Regions from separate parts of the Hydrogenophaga sp. 5NK40-0174 genome, predicted to be linked through region 1. Evidence: predicted binding sites of a transcription regulator. Region 1 holds the regulator's gene; the other holds the start of a gene.
What was found. The regulator NrdR, encoded in region 1, represses ribonucleotide reductase genes. The targets are predictions, from matches to a motif close to CACNANATNTNGTG.

Region 1 (8,510 bases):
GACAGTTTCCGTTCGCACAACTCCCGTTGTGATCACCAACGAGCTTCAATGGGTCGACCCGGCTGAAGCGGATGTGCAACAAGCCTCCATCAAGCCGCTTCTGGAGCAGTGGAAGCAGGCCAAGAGTGAAGGCAAGCTCGAGCAGCTCAAGCAGTTCTATGCGAATGACTTCTCTGCCGAAGGCGGAGAGACCCGGCGCTGGTGGCGCAACACCATGAAGGACATGCGCCGCAAGGGTTCGAAACGGGTTGCCCTCAAGGACGTTTCGGTGCTGCGCTGGAACGACGGCGACGATACCTTCGTCGTGACGTTTGGCGAAGTCCGGGATGGAGAGCGGTCGGGGGTCACGCGACGTCAGTACTGGAGCCGACGCAACGGCGAATGGAAGATCTTTTTCGAAGGAACTGTTTGACCATGTGCCTCACTTTCTCTCGCCGCCCTTTGCTGAAGCTGGCTGCTGGCCTGGTGGCCGGCCTGGGCATCTCTGCAGCGGCTCTGGCCGACAGCCTGCCACAGGTTCGACTGAAGACATCCATGGGCGACATTGTTGTGGAGCTCTACCCGGACAAGGCACCCAAGACCGTCGAGAACTTCCTTCAGTATGTTCAGGGCAATCACTACGACGGGACAGTCTTTCACCGCGTGATCGACGGCTTCATGATCCAGGGCGGTGGCTTTGACGCCAAGCTCAACGAGAAGCCGACACGTGCGCCAGTGAAGCACGAAGGCCAGGCCGCCTTGGCGGCAGGCGGGCCACGCAACGTCGTTGGTACGTTGGCCATGGCAAGAACACCAGCCCCTCACTCGGCAACGGCTCAGTTCTTCATCAACGTCAAAGACAACGCATTTTTGGACCCCACCCCCATCCCGCCCGGCGACCCGGTACCCAGCTTCACCTATCGCGGCAAGGAGTACAAGAACGTCCCTCGGGCGCGCTTGCTTGCTGCAGGTGAACTCTATGGCTACACCGTCTTTGGCAAGGTCATCGAAGGCATGGATGTCGTCAACCGGATCAAGACGGTCCCCACCGGGGCTGCCGGCCCATTCAGGAGTGACGTTCCCAAGGAACCTGTCACCATCATCAAAGCCATTCAGGAGAAATAAAGCATGGCCAACCCAAAGGTTGAACTTCACATGGCCGGCCTCGGCGTGATCACCCTCGAGCTCGACGCAGAAAACGCACCCAAGAGCACAGAGAACTTTCTGGCCTACGTGAACAAGGGTCACTACGACAACACCATCTTCCACCGTGTCATTCCCGGTTTCATGATTCAGGGAGGCGGGTTCGAGCCTGGCATGAACCAGAAATCCACTGACGCGCCCATCGCCAACGAAGCCAACAATGGCCTCAAGAACGATGTGTACACGGTCGCGATGGCTCGCACCGGTGACCCGCACTCTGCCACGGCGCAGTTCTTCATCAATGTGACCAACAACAGCTTCCTCAACCACACGGCCCCCTCTGCTCAGGGCTGGGGCTACGCAGTGTTTGGCAAGGTGGTCGACGGCACCGACATCGTCAAGCAGATCGAAGGCGTTGTCACCGGGCGCAGTGGCTTCCATGAAGACGTCCCCAAACAGGACGTCGTCATTGAAAAAGCTGTCGCTGTCTGAGCCTGTCCCAAGAACCAGAGCCGCCAAAACAAGGCGCCGGAACCTTGCTGGCCGGGTCACTGCCTGAAACGCGGATCCGGCCAAGCTTCATCCCTCCTCTACATTGCCGCCCACAGCCCAGACGCGCTTCCATGAGTTGGCCACCCCCGGCCACTGGCGTTCGATCGCGCTGATCTCGGATATCCACCTGCACGAGGAAGACGGCCACACTCACGGGCTGTGGAAGACCTGGATGTCAGGGGGTGCGTCCAGCGCAGCAGATGCGCTTTTCATCCTCGGCGACCTGTTCGAAGTCTGGATAGGAGACGACTGCCTCGCATCTGCCAAGAACGATTTCCTGCGCAGTTGCATCGAATCCATTCGGGAGTGCGCGACGCAAATCCCCGTCTACTTCATGGCCGGGAACAGGGACTTTCTGCTTGGGCCGGACGCGGCCAAGGCGGCCAACATGACCTGGCTGCCCGATCCAGCCATTGTGACGCTCGGCGACCAGCGAATTGTCCTCACCCACGGAGATGCGCTTTGCACCGATGATGTCCCATATCAAGCGTTTCGTCGCCAGGTACGGTCGAGCCAATGGCAAAGTGACTTCCTCGCCAAGCCTCTGACGGAAAGAGCGGCGATCGCCCGCGGATTGCGTGAAGCCAGCAAGGCTCAGCAGGCCAAACAGTATGCCGAGAAAAAATCCTGGGCTGATGTCAACGATGAGGCAGCGCTCGACTGGCTCGAGCAGGCCAACGCCACCACGCTCATTCACGGTCATACACACCATGCGAATGACCACCCTCTTCCCGGTGGACGCATGCGCGTCGTGCTCAGCGACTGGGATGCCAATGCAAGCCCCCCTCGGGCGCAGGTCCTCAAAGTGATGAACAGTGGTGCCATGGAGCGCCAGGACATTCCGGCAAAGGTCAGGCCAGCATGATTCGCCGGATACGGCGCTGGGTGGAGCCGTGGCTCCCGCGTGCCTGGCGAAAAGGCACCCCCATTCCCGATAGCCTTTGGCGCCGTACCGTCGCCAGCCTCCCTTTTCTGGAAAGCCTCAACCTGAGGGAGCAGAACAAACTGCACAAACTGTGCGCTCATTTTCTGCAGGAAAAAGAGTTCCACGGCGCGCACGGCCTGGAGGTAACAGACGAAATGGCCATGAGCGTGGCTGCACAAGCCTGCCTTCCACTGCTTCATATCGCCATGCCGGATGGTCGCAAGCCGCCTCGCTCAGCCAGTGCGCTGGAGTGGTATGACGATTTTGTCGGCATTGTGCTCCAGCCAGGCGCGGCCCTCGCCCGCCGTGAGACGCGCGACGCCGCGGGCGTTGTGCATCAGTATGAAGAAGCCCTCGCAGGCGAGGCCATGGACCGAGGCCCTGTCATGCTCAGCTGGGATGAGGTCTCGAAAGCGGCCGACCTGGCCTCCTCAGGCCGCAACGTCGTCATCCACGAGTTTGTCCATAAAATCGATATGCGTGGCATGGCGTTCGGGTCCGGAGCGGACGGAGCGCCACCATTGCATACCAAAGCCCTTGGATCTGATTCCATCGAGGCCGCGCAGGCGCACTGGCGCCAGACCATGAGCCGGGCATACAACGATTTCCAGGAAGCTGTGGCACGGGCGGAGCGCTTCGGACAACCGGCACCCTGGCTCGACCCCTATGGAGCCAAGGCTCCAGCTGAGTTCTTTGCGGTTTGTGCCGAAGCGTTCTTTGTGCAACCGGAGGCCTTTGCCATCGAGTTTCCTGCGGTGCACGCAATGTTCGACGCTTTTTTCAGGCCTTTGGCCCGCACCAAACCCTTGTCAGTGCCGAAAAAACGCTGAGCTACACGGCCTGAAAGCAAGAAACCCCGGCAGGCAAGCCTACCGGGGTTGGACGGCGGGCAATCTGCACTTGCCGTCATCGGGAGAAAGGAGCTTGATGTCCTTTCCGCCTGGGAGCAACAGATTGCTCCTCGTCAGGTCGGAACGCAACTGGATTGCTTCCCGACAGATATCTGCTCTTCTGAGCAGATGACTTCAGTCTACGCCCGGCCTGCGCCAGCGACAAGCAGGAAGAACCCCTATATCGATGGTTTTTTCCTATGCACTGCCCGCTCCTGGTTGATGCGTTCGTCTGGCCATTGGCAGTGGAAAGTCGAGCCGACCAGTGGTCGTTCATCAAACCCGAGAGCGCCCAGCCCGCGAGAACACTGAGTGGGCTGAACGCGGTTCATATTCCGGAATGCATACCACCCATCAAATACCAAAAAGAAATAACATCGTCACTCCAAATGCTTGACGGGTTATTTTATTGCCACTACATTCGGGCCAGCCTTTAGGGGAAAACCCGGTCAAGCATCCTGATTTCCAGCCGAAGCTTTCAGATGTTGCTTCCACTTCTTGCCAACTGCCAAGCGGTTGGAACCCCAAGAAGGCCAACCCATCCAACAAGGACATGGAAAAGAAAGCCACAACGGCTAGCGCCAGGTTGCGCGCCTTGCCTGCTCAACTCTTTCAACGCCTCGCAGCCTCTGTGCGTGCTGTCTGCGCCGACACCTACGCAGGCCTGATGCAAGTTGGTCACACCACGCTGAGCGTGGTTGGCGCGGCTGTGGTGGTGTCTGCCTTGGCGCTTGGCGTCCGCGGCGATGTTCGCAGCAATCTCGAAACGGAGATCCTGGCATGGCTGCAAGCCCGTCAGGACGAAGCCAACCTGAGCCCAGAAGGCATTGCTTCTGACCCGCTGGCGGTCGAACGCGTCACTGCGGCGGCGCCATCCCAGTTGCCGAGCGAGCAGGCACGGGTTGCTTTCTGGCTGAGCAAAAAATACCGGGTCGCAGCAGAGCCTCTGAGTGTACTGGTGGCCGAAGCCTATGATGCGGGCGAAAAGGTCGGGCTTGACCCCACCCTGATCCTCGGTGTGATGGCTGTGGAGTCCCGCTTCAATCCCTATGCCCAAAGCCCGGTGGGTGCGCAAGGCCTCATGCAGGTCATGACCAGGATCCACGAGGAAAAATATGAGGGCTACGGCGGACAACTCGCCGCCTTCGACCCGGTATCCAACCTTCATGTCGGTGTACAGGTTCTGCGTGACTGCATCCGTAGAGCCGGCTCTGTGGAGGGTGGTCTGCGTCTCTACGTGGGGGCTGTGTCCACCGACGGCAGCTTCTATATCAAGCGCGTCATGACCGAGCACTTGCGGCTACAGGCCGTGGCACAAGGCAAGCCGATTCCGCGCTACTTCCCGTCGTTCACGGCCAAAGCAAACAAAGCGCCGCCCCAACCCGAAACTTCGGATGCGTCCGATGCAGCAAGTGCTTCTCTCGTGCAAACCAAGGGTGACAGCGAGGCCAAGTCCATTGAAGCGACGGACAAGGTAGCGCCAGTCGAAGCAGCCACGGAAGCGCCGGCAAACCCTCAACCCAAGCGTTCCGAAGCCACTGCCACCGTGGCAGATGCCACGCCATACTGACTGACCGGCAATAGCACCGGCGTTTGTTCAGACCATCCGCGCACCACTGGCGCGGATTTTTCGTTTCTACGGCGACCAGGCGGTGCCCAAACCGGCTCAGGTCCGTTAAAATGCATGCCGTGCGCAACTGGCGATAGGCCAGGCAGCTTGGCTTGTTCAACAGCCCAACCTGCCCGACGGCTGACGTGGCCCCCTGATCGTACGCTGCATGAAATGCAGCAGAGCAATTCAGGACAACCACTGGGAAGCGCACCGCCTCGATCGAGGTGATCCGCCGTTCGCCTGGGCAGCACCTGCCGACCGTCAAGACTGGCGTTCGCGCAGGGTCAACATCCATCGACTGCCAAACCCAACATGTACGATCGCAACATCCTCATCGAGCAAACCGACCCCGAGATCTTTGCTGCCATCCAGGCGGAGAACGCCCGCCAGGAACACCACATCGAACTGATCGCCAGCGAGAACTACGCTTCTCCTGCCGTGATGGCAGCCCAGGGCACCCAGCTGACCAACAAGTACGCCGAAGGCTATCCAGGCAAGCGCTACTACGGCGGTTGCGAACACGTGGACGTGGCCGAGCAGCTGGCCATTGACCGCGTGAAGCAACTGTTTGGCGCCGACGCTGCCAACGTGCAACCCCATTGCGGCGCTTCGGCCAACGAAGCCATCTTCCTGGCCTTCCTCAAGCCGGGCGACACCATCATGGGCATGAGCCTGGCCGAAGGCGGTCACCTGACCCACGGTATGCCACTGAACATGTCCGGCAAGTGGTTCAACGTCGTCTCCTATGGCCTCAACGACAAGGAAGAGATCGACTACGACGCGATGGAAGCCAAGGCCCGCGAGCACAAGCCCAAGCTGATCGTGGCCGGTGCCTCAGCCTACAGCCTGCGCATCGATTTCGAGCGTTTCGCCAACATCGCCAAGGAAGTCGGCGCCATCTTCATGGTCGACATGGCGCACTACGCTGGCTTGATTGCCGCTGGCGTCTACCCCAACCCCGTGCCTTTCGCGGATGTGGTGACCTCCACCACCCACAAGAGCCTGCGTGGCCCGCGCGGCGGCATCATCCTGATGAAAGCCGAGCATGAGAAAGCCATCAACAGCGCCATCTTCCCTGGCTTGCAAGGTGGACCGCTGATGCACGTCATCGCCGCCAAGGCTGTTGCCTTCAAAGAAGCCCTGAGCCCCGAGTTCAAGGCCTACCAGCAGCAAGTGGTGAAAAATGCCCAGATCGTGGCCGAGACCCTGACCCAGCGTGGTCTGCGCATCATCTCAGGCCGCACTGAAAGCCACGTCATGCTGGTGGACTTGCGCTCCAAAGGGATCACCGGCAAGGAAGCCGAGGCCGTGCTGGGCAGCGCCCACATGACGATCAACAAGAACGCCATTCCGAACGACCCGGAAAAGCCGTTCGTGACCAGCGGTGTTCGTATCGGCACTCCTGCCATGACCACCCGCGGTTTCAAGGACGAAGAAGCCCGCCTGACCGCCAACCTGGTGGCCGACGTGCTGGACAATCCTCGCGATCAGGCCAACATCGAAGCGGTTCGCGCCAAGGTCAACGCTTTGACCGCCCGATTCCCCGTTTATAAATGATTGACTGACATCACAAAGAGGGGGCTTGGCCCCCTCTTTGTTTGATTGGAGTCCCCATCATGAAATGTCCGTTCTGCGGCCACCTCGACACCCAGGTCGTCGAAACCCGTGTCTCTGAAGAGGCAGACTTCATCCGTCGCCGACGCAAGTGCGGCCACTGCGAAAAGCGCTTCACCACCTACGAGCGCCCTGAGGTGAGTTTCCCCGCCGTGGTCAAAAAGGATGGGCGACGTGTCGACTACATGCCCGCCAAGCTCCGTGGCTCTTTCAGTCTGGCACTGCGAAAGCGCCCGGTGAGCACAGAAAAGGTGGATGCGGCCATTGAGCGTATCGAGGAGAAACTGCTCAACCTGGGCGACCGGGAAATTCCAGCGAACAAGATTGGCGAGATGGTCATGCGCGAGCTCAAGAAGCTGGACAAGGTCGCCTACGTGCGCTTTGCCAGCGTCTACCGCAGCTTCGAAGACGTTGAAGACTTCAAGACCTTCGTGGAAGGGGTTGGCAAGCGATAGTTCGAATCGCCCTAACCTGCCTCGCATTCTATATACCGAGATAGCTCCATTCTCGGACGGCCGACGCTGTTGATCACGACCTTGATTGCCTCCTTTGAATTCGAAGCAATTTTGCAGACAGTCACCGTGCCTGCTTGGAACGCCCCGCTTGTAAGACGCGTGGCACCCAAACCATTGTAAGAAATGTACCTGGAGACAGGCCGGTTGCCTGCCACGCGCCACCCGGGCGGCACAGCCGTGTGATATCGGAGAACGAGTTCACCTATTTCTCTGGAACCATTGTTGTTGCTGTCAACGAACAGCATCCACCCTGACGTCCAATCACCTTTAGGGCTACATGCTTCGCTTGAAGCAGCAGCACAAAGTGCCACCCGTCGTCCGCGAACGATCGCTTCAGACCTGGCCAGCTGCAAGTCAACCAGGAAATCTGCCCCAATAGACTTGAGGCGAGCCTTTTCGATTAGACGTTCAAATCGAGGTATCGCCACGCCAAGCAAAATGGCAAGCACACAGACGGCTACCATGACCTCGACAAGAGTGAAGCCTGTCTGGCCTCCGCAAGATGTTTCTTTGGTTCTCATTTTCTCCTCCCTGAGAAGAAAATATAAAACCAACGTGATCTACCAGAACCCCCTAGCAGGTTGACTCAGAAACGCTACCCAAACTTGACCATAGGAGTTGAGTACGCAATAGTGCCTAGCCCAATGGGCTCTCACCAACAGGGTCGGCCGTTTGTTCCAAGCGCAGGCGTCGAAACACCCAACTGGTTGATCGTCAATGTGCCGCAAACATCTGCCACCTGCTTTCCAACAGGTACGGCTTGCAGCGTGTAGGTCTGCCCAGCCGCTGCCGTAACAAAAAGGATGTTGTATTTCAAGCCAACGCCTGACCGAGGGCTTTGGGTAAAAGGCAGTACATATGCTGCCCCGGCTCGCGTTTGATCGTAGCGGTTATTTTGAGAGAAAAACCGCTCACTGGCCTGAGCAAGCTCCATCAAGTCTGACTGCACATCGGCCCTGGCAGCACGCCTTCGCGAATCCTCATATGCCGGGTAGGCCACAGCGGCCAGAATAGCGACCACAGCAGCTACGATCATGACCTCGATCAGAGTGAAGCCTGCCTCTCGACGGCTCGAGCAATAGGGTTGTCCACTGCAGTTCATTTGTGCGACTCATCCAATGTTGGCTCTTCGCCAGGATTGACAACTACGTGGGTGACAACATTGTCCGAGACCACGATGCTTACACGGCTCCCCGCTCGAACCGCATGACGCGGCAAAGGAGCAGCCTTCTTGTCGATCACCTGAACACTCTTCGACATTCGGTATGTCTGGCCATTGA
Region 2 (8,510 bases), on a different contig from region 1:
CGCTCGCTGGCAGCAGCGGCAGACGAAGTGTTGGGTGTGGAGGAGTCTGTTGCCTGCTGAGCCGCTTGAGGCGCCGACGGCCGAGCGGCTGGCGTGTTGTTCGCCAGTGGATTCAACGCAGGTTTTGGGGTGGGTGTGACGTTGTCGTCCCAAGTCAACATAGATCGATCCGGTTCAGTGAATTATCGAAGTGTCTGCTTCAATTGCAAAGCGATCACAGCAAAAGCTGTCTCGTTGTGTTGCTCGTGAACATCGAAATGCATGTGAGGTCGCGTTTCGATGTTCACGAAAAAGCAGGCGTCGGTTCTGTTCTGGGCTTATTGGCAGGCTTCGCAACCAGGGTCATCGATGGCGCAGAACTTCACATCGGTGGCTGGTTCACTGGCTGCAGATGCAGCGGTGTGCGATGAATCGCTCGACGACGAAACAGCATTGAGCTGACCAGCGCGCCCAGTGGATTTTTCTGCATGCGTGGCAGAAGTGGTGCGAAGGTAATAGGTGGTCTTCAGACCGCGCAACCATGCGAGCTTGTAGGTGTCATCGAGCTTCTTGCCGGACGCGCCAGCCATGTAGATGTTCAGGCTCTGTGCCTGATCGATCCACTTCTGGCGACGGGCTGCAGCTTCTACCAGCCAGAACGGTTCGATTTCGAAGGCCGTGGCGTACATGGCCTTGATGTCCTGCGGAATGCGATCGATCGGTTGCAGCGAACCGTCGAAGTGCTTGAGGTCCATGACCATCACGTCGTCCCACAGGCCCAGGCGCTTGAGATCCTTGACGAGGTAGTTGTTGATGATCGTGAACTCGCCCGAGAGGTTGGACTTGACGGACAGGTTGCCAAAGCTCGGCTCGATGGAGGCATCGACGCCGATGATGTTGGAGATGGTGGCGGTCGGTGCGATGGCTACGCAGTTGGAGTTGCGCATGCCGTCCTGGGCGATCTTGTTGCGCAGGGCGTCCCAGTCCATGGTCGAACTGCGGTCGGTGTCGACATAGCCGCCGCGCTCCTGAGCCAGCAGATCGAGCGAGTCCAGTGGCAGGATGCCTCGGTCCCAGAGAGACCCCTTGAAGCTGGAGTAATGACCGCGCTCACGTGCCAGCTCGGTAGAGGCCCAGTAAGCGTAGTAGCAGATGGCTTCCATGGAGTTGTCGGCGAACGTGACGGCTGCGTCGGAGCCATACGGCACACGCATTTCGTACAGGGCGTCCTGGAAACCCATCAGGCCCATGCCCACGGGGCGGTGGCGCATGTTGGAGTCGCGGGCCTTCTTGACAGCGTAATAGTTGATGTCGATCACGTTGTCGAGCATGCGCATCGCTGTATTGATGGTGCGCTTGAGCTTCTCGTGGTCCAGTTCCTTGCCGTTGGCGCCGTCCTTGAGGTGACGGACCAGATTGACCGAGCCAAGGTTGCACACCGCAGTTTCGCCATCACTGGTGTTGAGCGTGATCTCGGTGCACAGGTTGGAGCTGTGGACGACACCGGCGTGCTGCTGCGGGCTGCGCACGTTGCAGGCGTCCTTGAAAGTGATCCATGGATGGCCGGTTTCGAACAGCATGGAGAGCATCTTGCGCCACAGGTCGATGGCCGGTACTTTCTTGTGCGGCCGGATCTCGCCGCGGGCAGCTTTTTCTTCGTAGGCGGTGTAGGCCTTTTCGAAATCGGCGCCGAAGAGGTCGTGCAGGTCGGGGACGTCGCTTGGGGAGAAGAGTGTCCACTCTCCCTTTTCCATGACGCGCTTCATGAACAGGTCCGGAATCCAGTTGGCCGTGTTCATGTCGTGGGTGCGGCGACGGTCGTCGCCGGTGTTCTTGCGCAGCTCGAGGAATTCCTCGATGTCCAGGTGCCAGCTCTCGAGATAGGTACAGACGGCACCCTTGCGCTTGCCACCCTGGTTCACGGCGACAGCGGTGTCGTTGACCACCTTGAGGAACGGGACCACGCCTTGCGACTCACCATTGGTACCCTTGATGTGGCTGCCCAGTGCACGCACGCGGGTCCAGTCGTTGCCCAGGCCGCCAGCGAATTTGGACAGCAGTGCGTTTTCCTTGATGGACTCGTAGATGCCATCGAGGTCGTCCGGCACGGTGGTCAGGTAGCAGCTCGATAGCTGAGAGCGCTGGGTGCCGCTGTTGAACAAGGTGGGCGTGGAGGACATGAAGTCGAAAGAGGAGAGGACTTCATAGAACTCGATGGCGCGGGCTTCGCGGTCGATCTCGTTGAGCGACAGGCCCATGGCCACCCGCATGAAAAATGCCTGCGGCAGCTCGATGCGCTTCTTTCGCACGTGCAGGAAGTAGCGGTCATACAGGGTTTGGAGACCCAGGTAGTCGAACTGCAAGTCGCGCTCGGGCTTGAGAGCGGCGCCGAGCTTTGCGAGGTCGAACTGCATCAGCTTGTGATCAAGCAGGTCATTCTCGACGCCCTTCTTGATCAGCTGTGGGAAGTACTCCGCATAGTGCTGTCCCATGTCCTGTGGCAGCACTTCTTCACCCAGGACTTCCTTGATGATGGTGTTGAGCAGCAGACGCGAGGTGGCGTATGTGTAGTCAGGGTCTTTTTCAATCAGGGTGCGGGCCGCCAGGATGGACGCCTTGTGCACTTCTTCCATGGGCACGCCGTCGTAGAGGTTGCGCATGGTTTCCGCGAGGATCGGATCGGGCGTGACATCCGCGCCCAGGCCAGCGCATGCGTTCTCGATCTGGGTGCGCAGCCTGCCCAGGTCCAGCGGGATTCGCTGTCCGTTGTCGACAACAGTCATGGACGCTTCGGCCACAGGCGCCGTGGCTTCGGCCTTCTGGTGTGCGCGTTCTTGCGAGCGGCGCTCACGGTACAGAACATACGCGCGGGCCACTTCGTGGTTGCTGCTGCGCATCAGGCCGAGCTCGACCTGGTCCTGCACGTCTTCAATGTGAAAGGTGCCGCCGCCCGGACGAGAGCGCATCAGGGCACGCACGACGTTCTGTGTCAACTCTTCCACCGTCTCTCTCACGCTGGCCGACGCCGCGCCCTGGGTGCCATGGACAGCCAGGAAGGCTTTCATCATGGCAACAGCGATCTTGCTGGGCTCAAAGGGGACGACCGCACCATTGCGGCGAATGATCTGGTACTGGGCGTACTGCGCGTCGTTGATGCGTGGCGCTGCGTGTGCGGGCTGGATGGACGACGGCGCTTTGGCGGCAGCCGATGAGTCGGTGGGTTGGGCAGTCTGCATGGTTCCTCTTTCAATGCGCTTGTGTGTGTGTTTTTGGCTCAAGGCGTGGAAGCTCCTGATTGCGCTGCACATAGGGCTTGCTCGGCTCGCTCCAGGCACGTTGCTCCCTTGTGGAGAGCAGGAGAGGAGGGTTTTCTGCGGTGAAAACGGGGGAGCGACGGCGGCAATGCGTCAGCGCAGGAGACACTATATATGGTGTCTCGCCAGCTATCAAGACACTACCGGTAGTGTTTGGCTAAAAAAGCAGCAGGCAACTGCCACTCGTCTTTTCGCACAGTAAAAAACGGGTGTGCACCGCTCTTGTGCGGCGGGTCGGCAAGGTCGATATGGCGGGCCTTCTTCACCTGGTGGTCAGGTTTTTCGGGCTGTCCGGCGGATTTTGGTTTTGCAGGCCTTGTGAATCAAGGGGGCAGGGCTGTGCCCCTGATCAGCCCGGTGCCAGCGTCGCCGTCAGGACGCCTGTCCGGGAATCACAGCATCAGGAAAACACTGATTGGGCCAATGCAACAGTTGTTGCAGGCGAATCCAATCAAATCCGGCGCCTGGATCCAACTTGCGACCAGGCGCGATGTGTTCATGGCCTGCAATGTGCCTGATAGGGTATCGGGCTTGAATCACGCGGCAAAGCCATGCCAGCTGCTCATACTGAGCAGGCTCGAAGCTGCCGCCTTCCAGGCCTTCAAGTTCGATGCCGATGGAGTAGTCGTTGCAGTTGTTCCGCTCCATCCAGCAGGACCGACCGGCATGCCATGCCCGGTCGTTCACGCTCACAAACTGCTGGACGCTGCCGTCCCGGCGGATGAGGAAATGTGACGATACCTCTGTGCCCCGAATGGATTGGAAGTATGGATGAGCGTCCCAGTCGAGGCAGTTGGTGAACAGCTGCTCGATTTCCCTTCCGCCAAATATGCCTGGCGGAAGGCTGATGGAATGCACGACGATGAGATCGACGTCCGTCTTGTCAGGTCGCGGGCCGAAGTTGGGGGACGGACAATTTGCCACACTGCCCAGCCAGCCATCGCGCCAGTCGGCGGCTTCGACTGCCCTCTCGCCAGTGTGGGCGTGAGGGTCAGTCTTCACTTGAGTCGGATGGCATCGTGATGCCCAGTCGCTGGATGCGATAACGCATCTGCCGAAGATTCAGGCCCAGCCGTGCAGCGGCCGCGGTGCGGTTGTACCCGCTTTCCTTGAGCGCCATCAGCAGGACCTGGCGTTCCTGGTCATCAAGGAAACTCTGCAAGTCCGGCGGAAGGCTGAGCGGGCCTTGCGCGGCAGCCGGAATGCTGTCGCCGGTAGCCATTTCGAAGGGGCTGGCGACGCCGGGACGACTGACCGGCTCACTTTCCTGCTCGGCATGCTGACCCGGCGTGTCATCTCCGAAGTCTCCTGGCTCGATGGTATGTCCGGAGCTCAGCGCCAGCGCACGCTGAAGCAGGTTTTCCAGTTCGCGAACGTTGCCAGGCAGTTCGCGGCCCTGTAGCGACGCGATGGCTGCCGTCGACAGCAGGGGAACTTCCTGTCTGGACTCTTCGCAGATACGGCGCAGAATGGCCTGTGCCAGCTCTGGCAGGTCTTCTCTTCGCTCGCGCAATGCTGGCGTGCGCAATTCGATGACGTTGAGCCGGTAGAAAAGATCTTGCCTGAAGTCTCCCGACTGTACGAGTGCGGCCAGATCCTTGTGGGTCGCGCTGACCAGCCGCACGTCGACTGTCTCTTCCTGCACGCCACCCAGCGGGCGGACGCGCCGCTCCTGGATGACCCTCAGGAGCTTGGCCTGCATGGCCAGTGGAAGGTCTCCGATCTCGTCGAGGAACAAAGTGCCTCCCCTCGCCGCCTGGAAGTAGCCCTCCCGGTCAGAGCTTGCCCCTGTGTAGGCACCCTTTCTTGCGCCGAAGAACTCGGCCTCGATCAGGTTCTCGGGAATGGCTCCGCAGTTGACGGCGATGAATGGCCCTTCGCTGCGGTGGCTGCACAAGTGGACAGCGTTCGCCACGAGCTCTTTACCGGTTCCTGACTCTCCCATGATCAGAACAGGCGCCATGCTGGTGGCCACCTTCTCGATGCGGTTCTTGATCTGGTCGATCGCCCCCGACGATCCGACGATACGGGCGAGTGCCTGAACGCCAGAAGGGGGGGGAGGTGCCGTGTGAATGACGGCGCTGGCCGAAGATGGTCCGGCAGCAGGTTCGGCAGACTGGCGCTGGCTTCTTAGGGCAGAGACGACCGCGGCACGAAGCTGCTTGAGGTCGACCGGCTTGGTGAGGTAGTCAAAGGCGCCATTCTTGAGCGCCTCGACGGCGTTCTCGGCAGATCCGTAGGCCGTGATGACAATGGTCTTTTCAGGGCGCTGATCGGCAGTGAGTTCCTTGAGCAGCTCAAGCCCCAGGCCATCGGGCAGGCGCATGTCGGAGATGAGTACGTCGAAGCGGTCGGCACTGAGCATTTCGCGCGCCTGGCGCAAATCTTCTGCACAGGTGACTTCGTGTCCTTCCCTGAGGAGGGTCAGTTCGTAGAGCGTGCGCAGGTCCGGCTCGTCGTCGACGACAAGTATGCGGGCGGGGCGTGCTTGGGACATCTGTCGGGGTCGGTCGTGTTATGGCTGTGAACTGCCCAGTTCGCCAGGAGACGTGGCAGTTGGTCTCGTCAACGCAGGTTGCGAGTCGCCTGGCGGGTAGTTCAGACTTTGCTGTATGGGGACCGGGCGGCTCTCGGTAGCAGATGGAATGATGACAAAAAACTCATTGCCGTCATGGTTGTCCAGCGCGCTGCGCTGGTAGGAAATCTGCGCACCGTAACGTTCGCACAGTTCCCGGCAAATGTAGAGCCCCAGACCGCTCGAGCGGCTCTCTGAAGAGAAGAACGGTTCGAACAAGTGGTTGAGAACACTCGGTTCGAGTGGCGGCCCGTCGCTCCATACAGAGAGCCGGATGCGATCATTGCCGCTGGGCTGGGTGATGACCCGAATGGAGTTGGGCTGGCGCGAGGCGTGGCGCAGGGCGTTGTCCAGCAGGTTGATCAGCAATCGGCGAAGGTGCTCGGCGTCGAAAGGAACAAAGGCGCCAGGGGCATGGATATGCACGCCCAGAATGCCTCTGGCCTTGGACTGCCTGACCCACTCATGCGTGATCTGTCGCACCGTGTGGTCCAGAGGCAGCGTCATGGATGCGTCTGCCGGCTCCAGGGGCTGGGCACGGGCGAGGTTGAGAATGTCGTCGACAATTCTGGCCAGACGCTGTGCGTTCTGATCGATCATGCTGGTCAACCGCTTCTGGCCGGGATCGGCAACCTCTTCTTCGAGCAAGGCGTTGGCCTGCGTGATGGCGGACAAGGGGTTGCGAATCTCATGGGCAACGGCAGCTGACATTCGCCCCATGGATGCCAGCTTCTCTGTTCGTACCCTTGCTTCGACTTCCCGCAAATCTTCCAGAAACAGGACGCAGCGAATACCCCGACCGCTTTTGGACTGACTGATGCCTGTGGTGAGCCGCGTGCGGGCGAACAGTTTGTGGGTGGTGAGATCGTCGACGTCTACCTGGATTTCCGCTTCCAGCGGCTGACCCATGTTGAAGGTCTCATTGACGAGATGCTCAATGCCTTCCCATCCCTCCCTGCCAGACAGAAGCAGTCGCGCTCCGATGGGGTAGGGGTGGTCGCCCATCAGCATGCGCTGTGCAGCAGGGTTGGCGCTTCGGACCACACCATGGGTGTCGGTGATCACCACGCCCTCGCTGAGACCTTCGATGATCAGCTCATTGACCTGTGCCTGTGCCTTGGCCGATGCCTGGCTGCTCAGCGCCAAAGCCTCTTCTTTCGCCAGGCGCCGTGCCAGCTGGTTGGCCAGAAAGGCCACCAGGAAGAAGCCAGTGCCTGCCATCGCCGCTTCCAGCAGCTTGGGTGTTTGCTCGCTGGCCTGGGCGGGACCCAGAATGGCCGATATCAGAAGAATGAGGGTGACGGTGGCTGCACTGGCCAGTCCGAGGTTCAGCGGCCCGACAATGGCCGCCAGCAGCACAGGCAAAGCGTACAGGGGAGTGAGGTTGTGGCTGCCTTGCTGGAAGTTCTGAATGATGGCGATGACAGCGATGTCGATGGCGATGGTGACCAGCCATCGCAGGACCGGGGATTTCCAGCGGCGAAAGGAGCGGCCATAGCGGAAGACAAAGCCTGCCCCGACCACATGGGCCGCCGCCAGGGGCAGGATCCACAAGCTGTTGCCGGGGTTGGTCTGCGTGAAGAAGAGGAAGACCTGCAGTGCCAGCAACGCGCTGGCGGCAAACAGACGTGCGCCCAGAAACGCACGCCAGATGCGGCTGAATGCGTACTCTTGCTTGGTCGGCCCGAAGCCGCTGCTCTCGGGGCCGAAGTCGCCCATGCGGGTGGAGAAACCGGACGGCGGTACCGTGTCGCGAGGGACTTCGGTCAGGAGGCTGAAGTCGGTGAGGGCGCGACGGCGCGACGAGCGGTACTTCATGGTCAGCCCTGACGCTCGTGCGCAGCCCTGTGGGAGGGATCGCAGAAATAGGCGTCCTTGCCCCGGACGGCTTCAGACTGTGGGAGGTGGGTGCCGCAATGCGCACAGGCGACCATCGCTACGGGCGCATGAGAGCGGCCGGCCGGTGCGGTCTTGTGAGTGGTGGACGCCTGTCCGACATGGTTCTTTCGCCACATCCACCAGGCAACACCCAGTACGACGGCCAGCAGCAGGTATTTCATCATGGCTTCACGCACCTGGTCATTGGCTGGCCCGGTGAAGGACGACTTCAAGAACAAAGCGGGAGCCGACGTAGCCCAGCAGCATGAAACCCGCCGCGACGTAGATGGTCCTGACTGCGGCGTGGCCGCGCCAGCCCAGGCGCCAGCGGCCGAGAAGGAGGACCCCCATGATCAGCCAGGCGAGCACCGAGAAGGCGGTCTTGTGGTTCCAGACCCAGCGCTCATTGAGCATCTCGGAAAACCAGCCGCCGGCCAGCAGCGTAGCGGTCAGCAATACAAACCCGGCTGTCACGAACCGGAAGGTCAGATTCTCCAGGGTCAGCAGCGGGATGGTGTTTTCAAGGGTGGCGCCGGCCCGCATGGCTTTGTCTGCGCGTTGCATCAGCCAGGCGTGAACCACTGCCGCGCTGATCAGACCGTAAGCTGAAATGCCCAGCGCCCAGTGCAGTGGCAGCCAGGCGGAACCCAGCGCCGGATAGTGTGCGCCAGGGAAAATCAGGGAGAGCAGGACGGCCAGAGTACCCAGCAGAGCGAGATTGCCGCGTGCTCGCCATTGGGGATAGAGCCTGCTCTCCAGTGCGT

Region 2: ABWV89_RS06640 (ribonucleoside-diphosphate reductase subunit alpha) is a predicted target of NrdR. The motif match lies at 3,400-3,413, and genes of this name have one in related genera.

Annotation. Positions count from the first base shown of each region.
Region 1 is NZ_BAABWG010000001.1:608,831-617,340, reverse strand. Features, by position in the region: gene ABWV89_RS02820 (L,D-transpeptidase family protein) at 1-412, shown strand, start outside; gene ABWV89_RS02815 (peptidylprolyl isomerase) at 415-1,104, shown strand; gene ABWV89_RS02810 (peptidylprolyl isomerase) at 1,108-1,614, shown strand; gene ABWV89_RS02805 (UDP-2,3-diacylglucosamine diphosphatase) at 1,751-2,539, shown strand; gene ABWV89_RS02800 (M90 family metallopeptidase) at 2,536-3,429, shown strand; gene ABWV89_RS02795 (lytic transglycosylase domain-containing protein) at 4,043-5,059, shown strand; ZMP/ZTP riboswitch at 5,173-5,354, shown strand; gene glyA (serine hydroxymethyltransferase) at 5,414-6,658, shown strand; gene nrdR (transcriptional regulator NrdR) at 6,718-7,170, shown strand; gene ABWV89_RS02780 (GspH/FimT family pseudopilin) at 7,182-7,751, opposite strand; gene ABWV89_RS02775 (type IV pilin protein) at 7,883-8,332, opposite strand; gene ABWV89_RS02770 (hypothetical protein) at 8,329-8,510, opposite strand, start outside.
Region 2 is NZ_BAABWG010000002.1:210,618-219,127, forward strand. Features, by position in the region: gene ABWV89_RS06635 (ribonucleotide-diphosphate reductase subunit beta) at 1-161, opposite strand, end outside; gene ABWV89_RS06640 (ribonucleoside-diphosphate reductase subunit alpha) at 318-3,215, opposite strand; gene ampD (1,6-anhydro-N-acetylmuramyl-L-alanine amidase AmpD) at 3,666-4,295, opposite strand; gene ABWV89_RS06650 (sigma-54-dependent transcriptional regulator) at 4,285-5,790, opposite strand; gene ABWV89_RS06655 (sensor histidine kinase) at 5,809-7,686, opposite strand; gene ABWV89_RS06660 (PP0621 family protein) at 7,689-7,931, opposite strand; gene ABWV89_RS06665 (cytochrome C assembly family protein) at 7,948-8,510, opposite strand, start outside.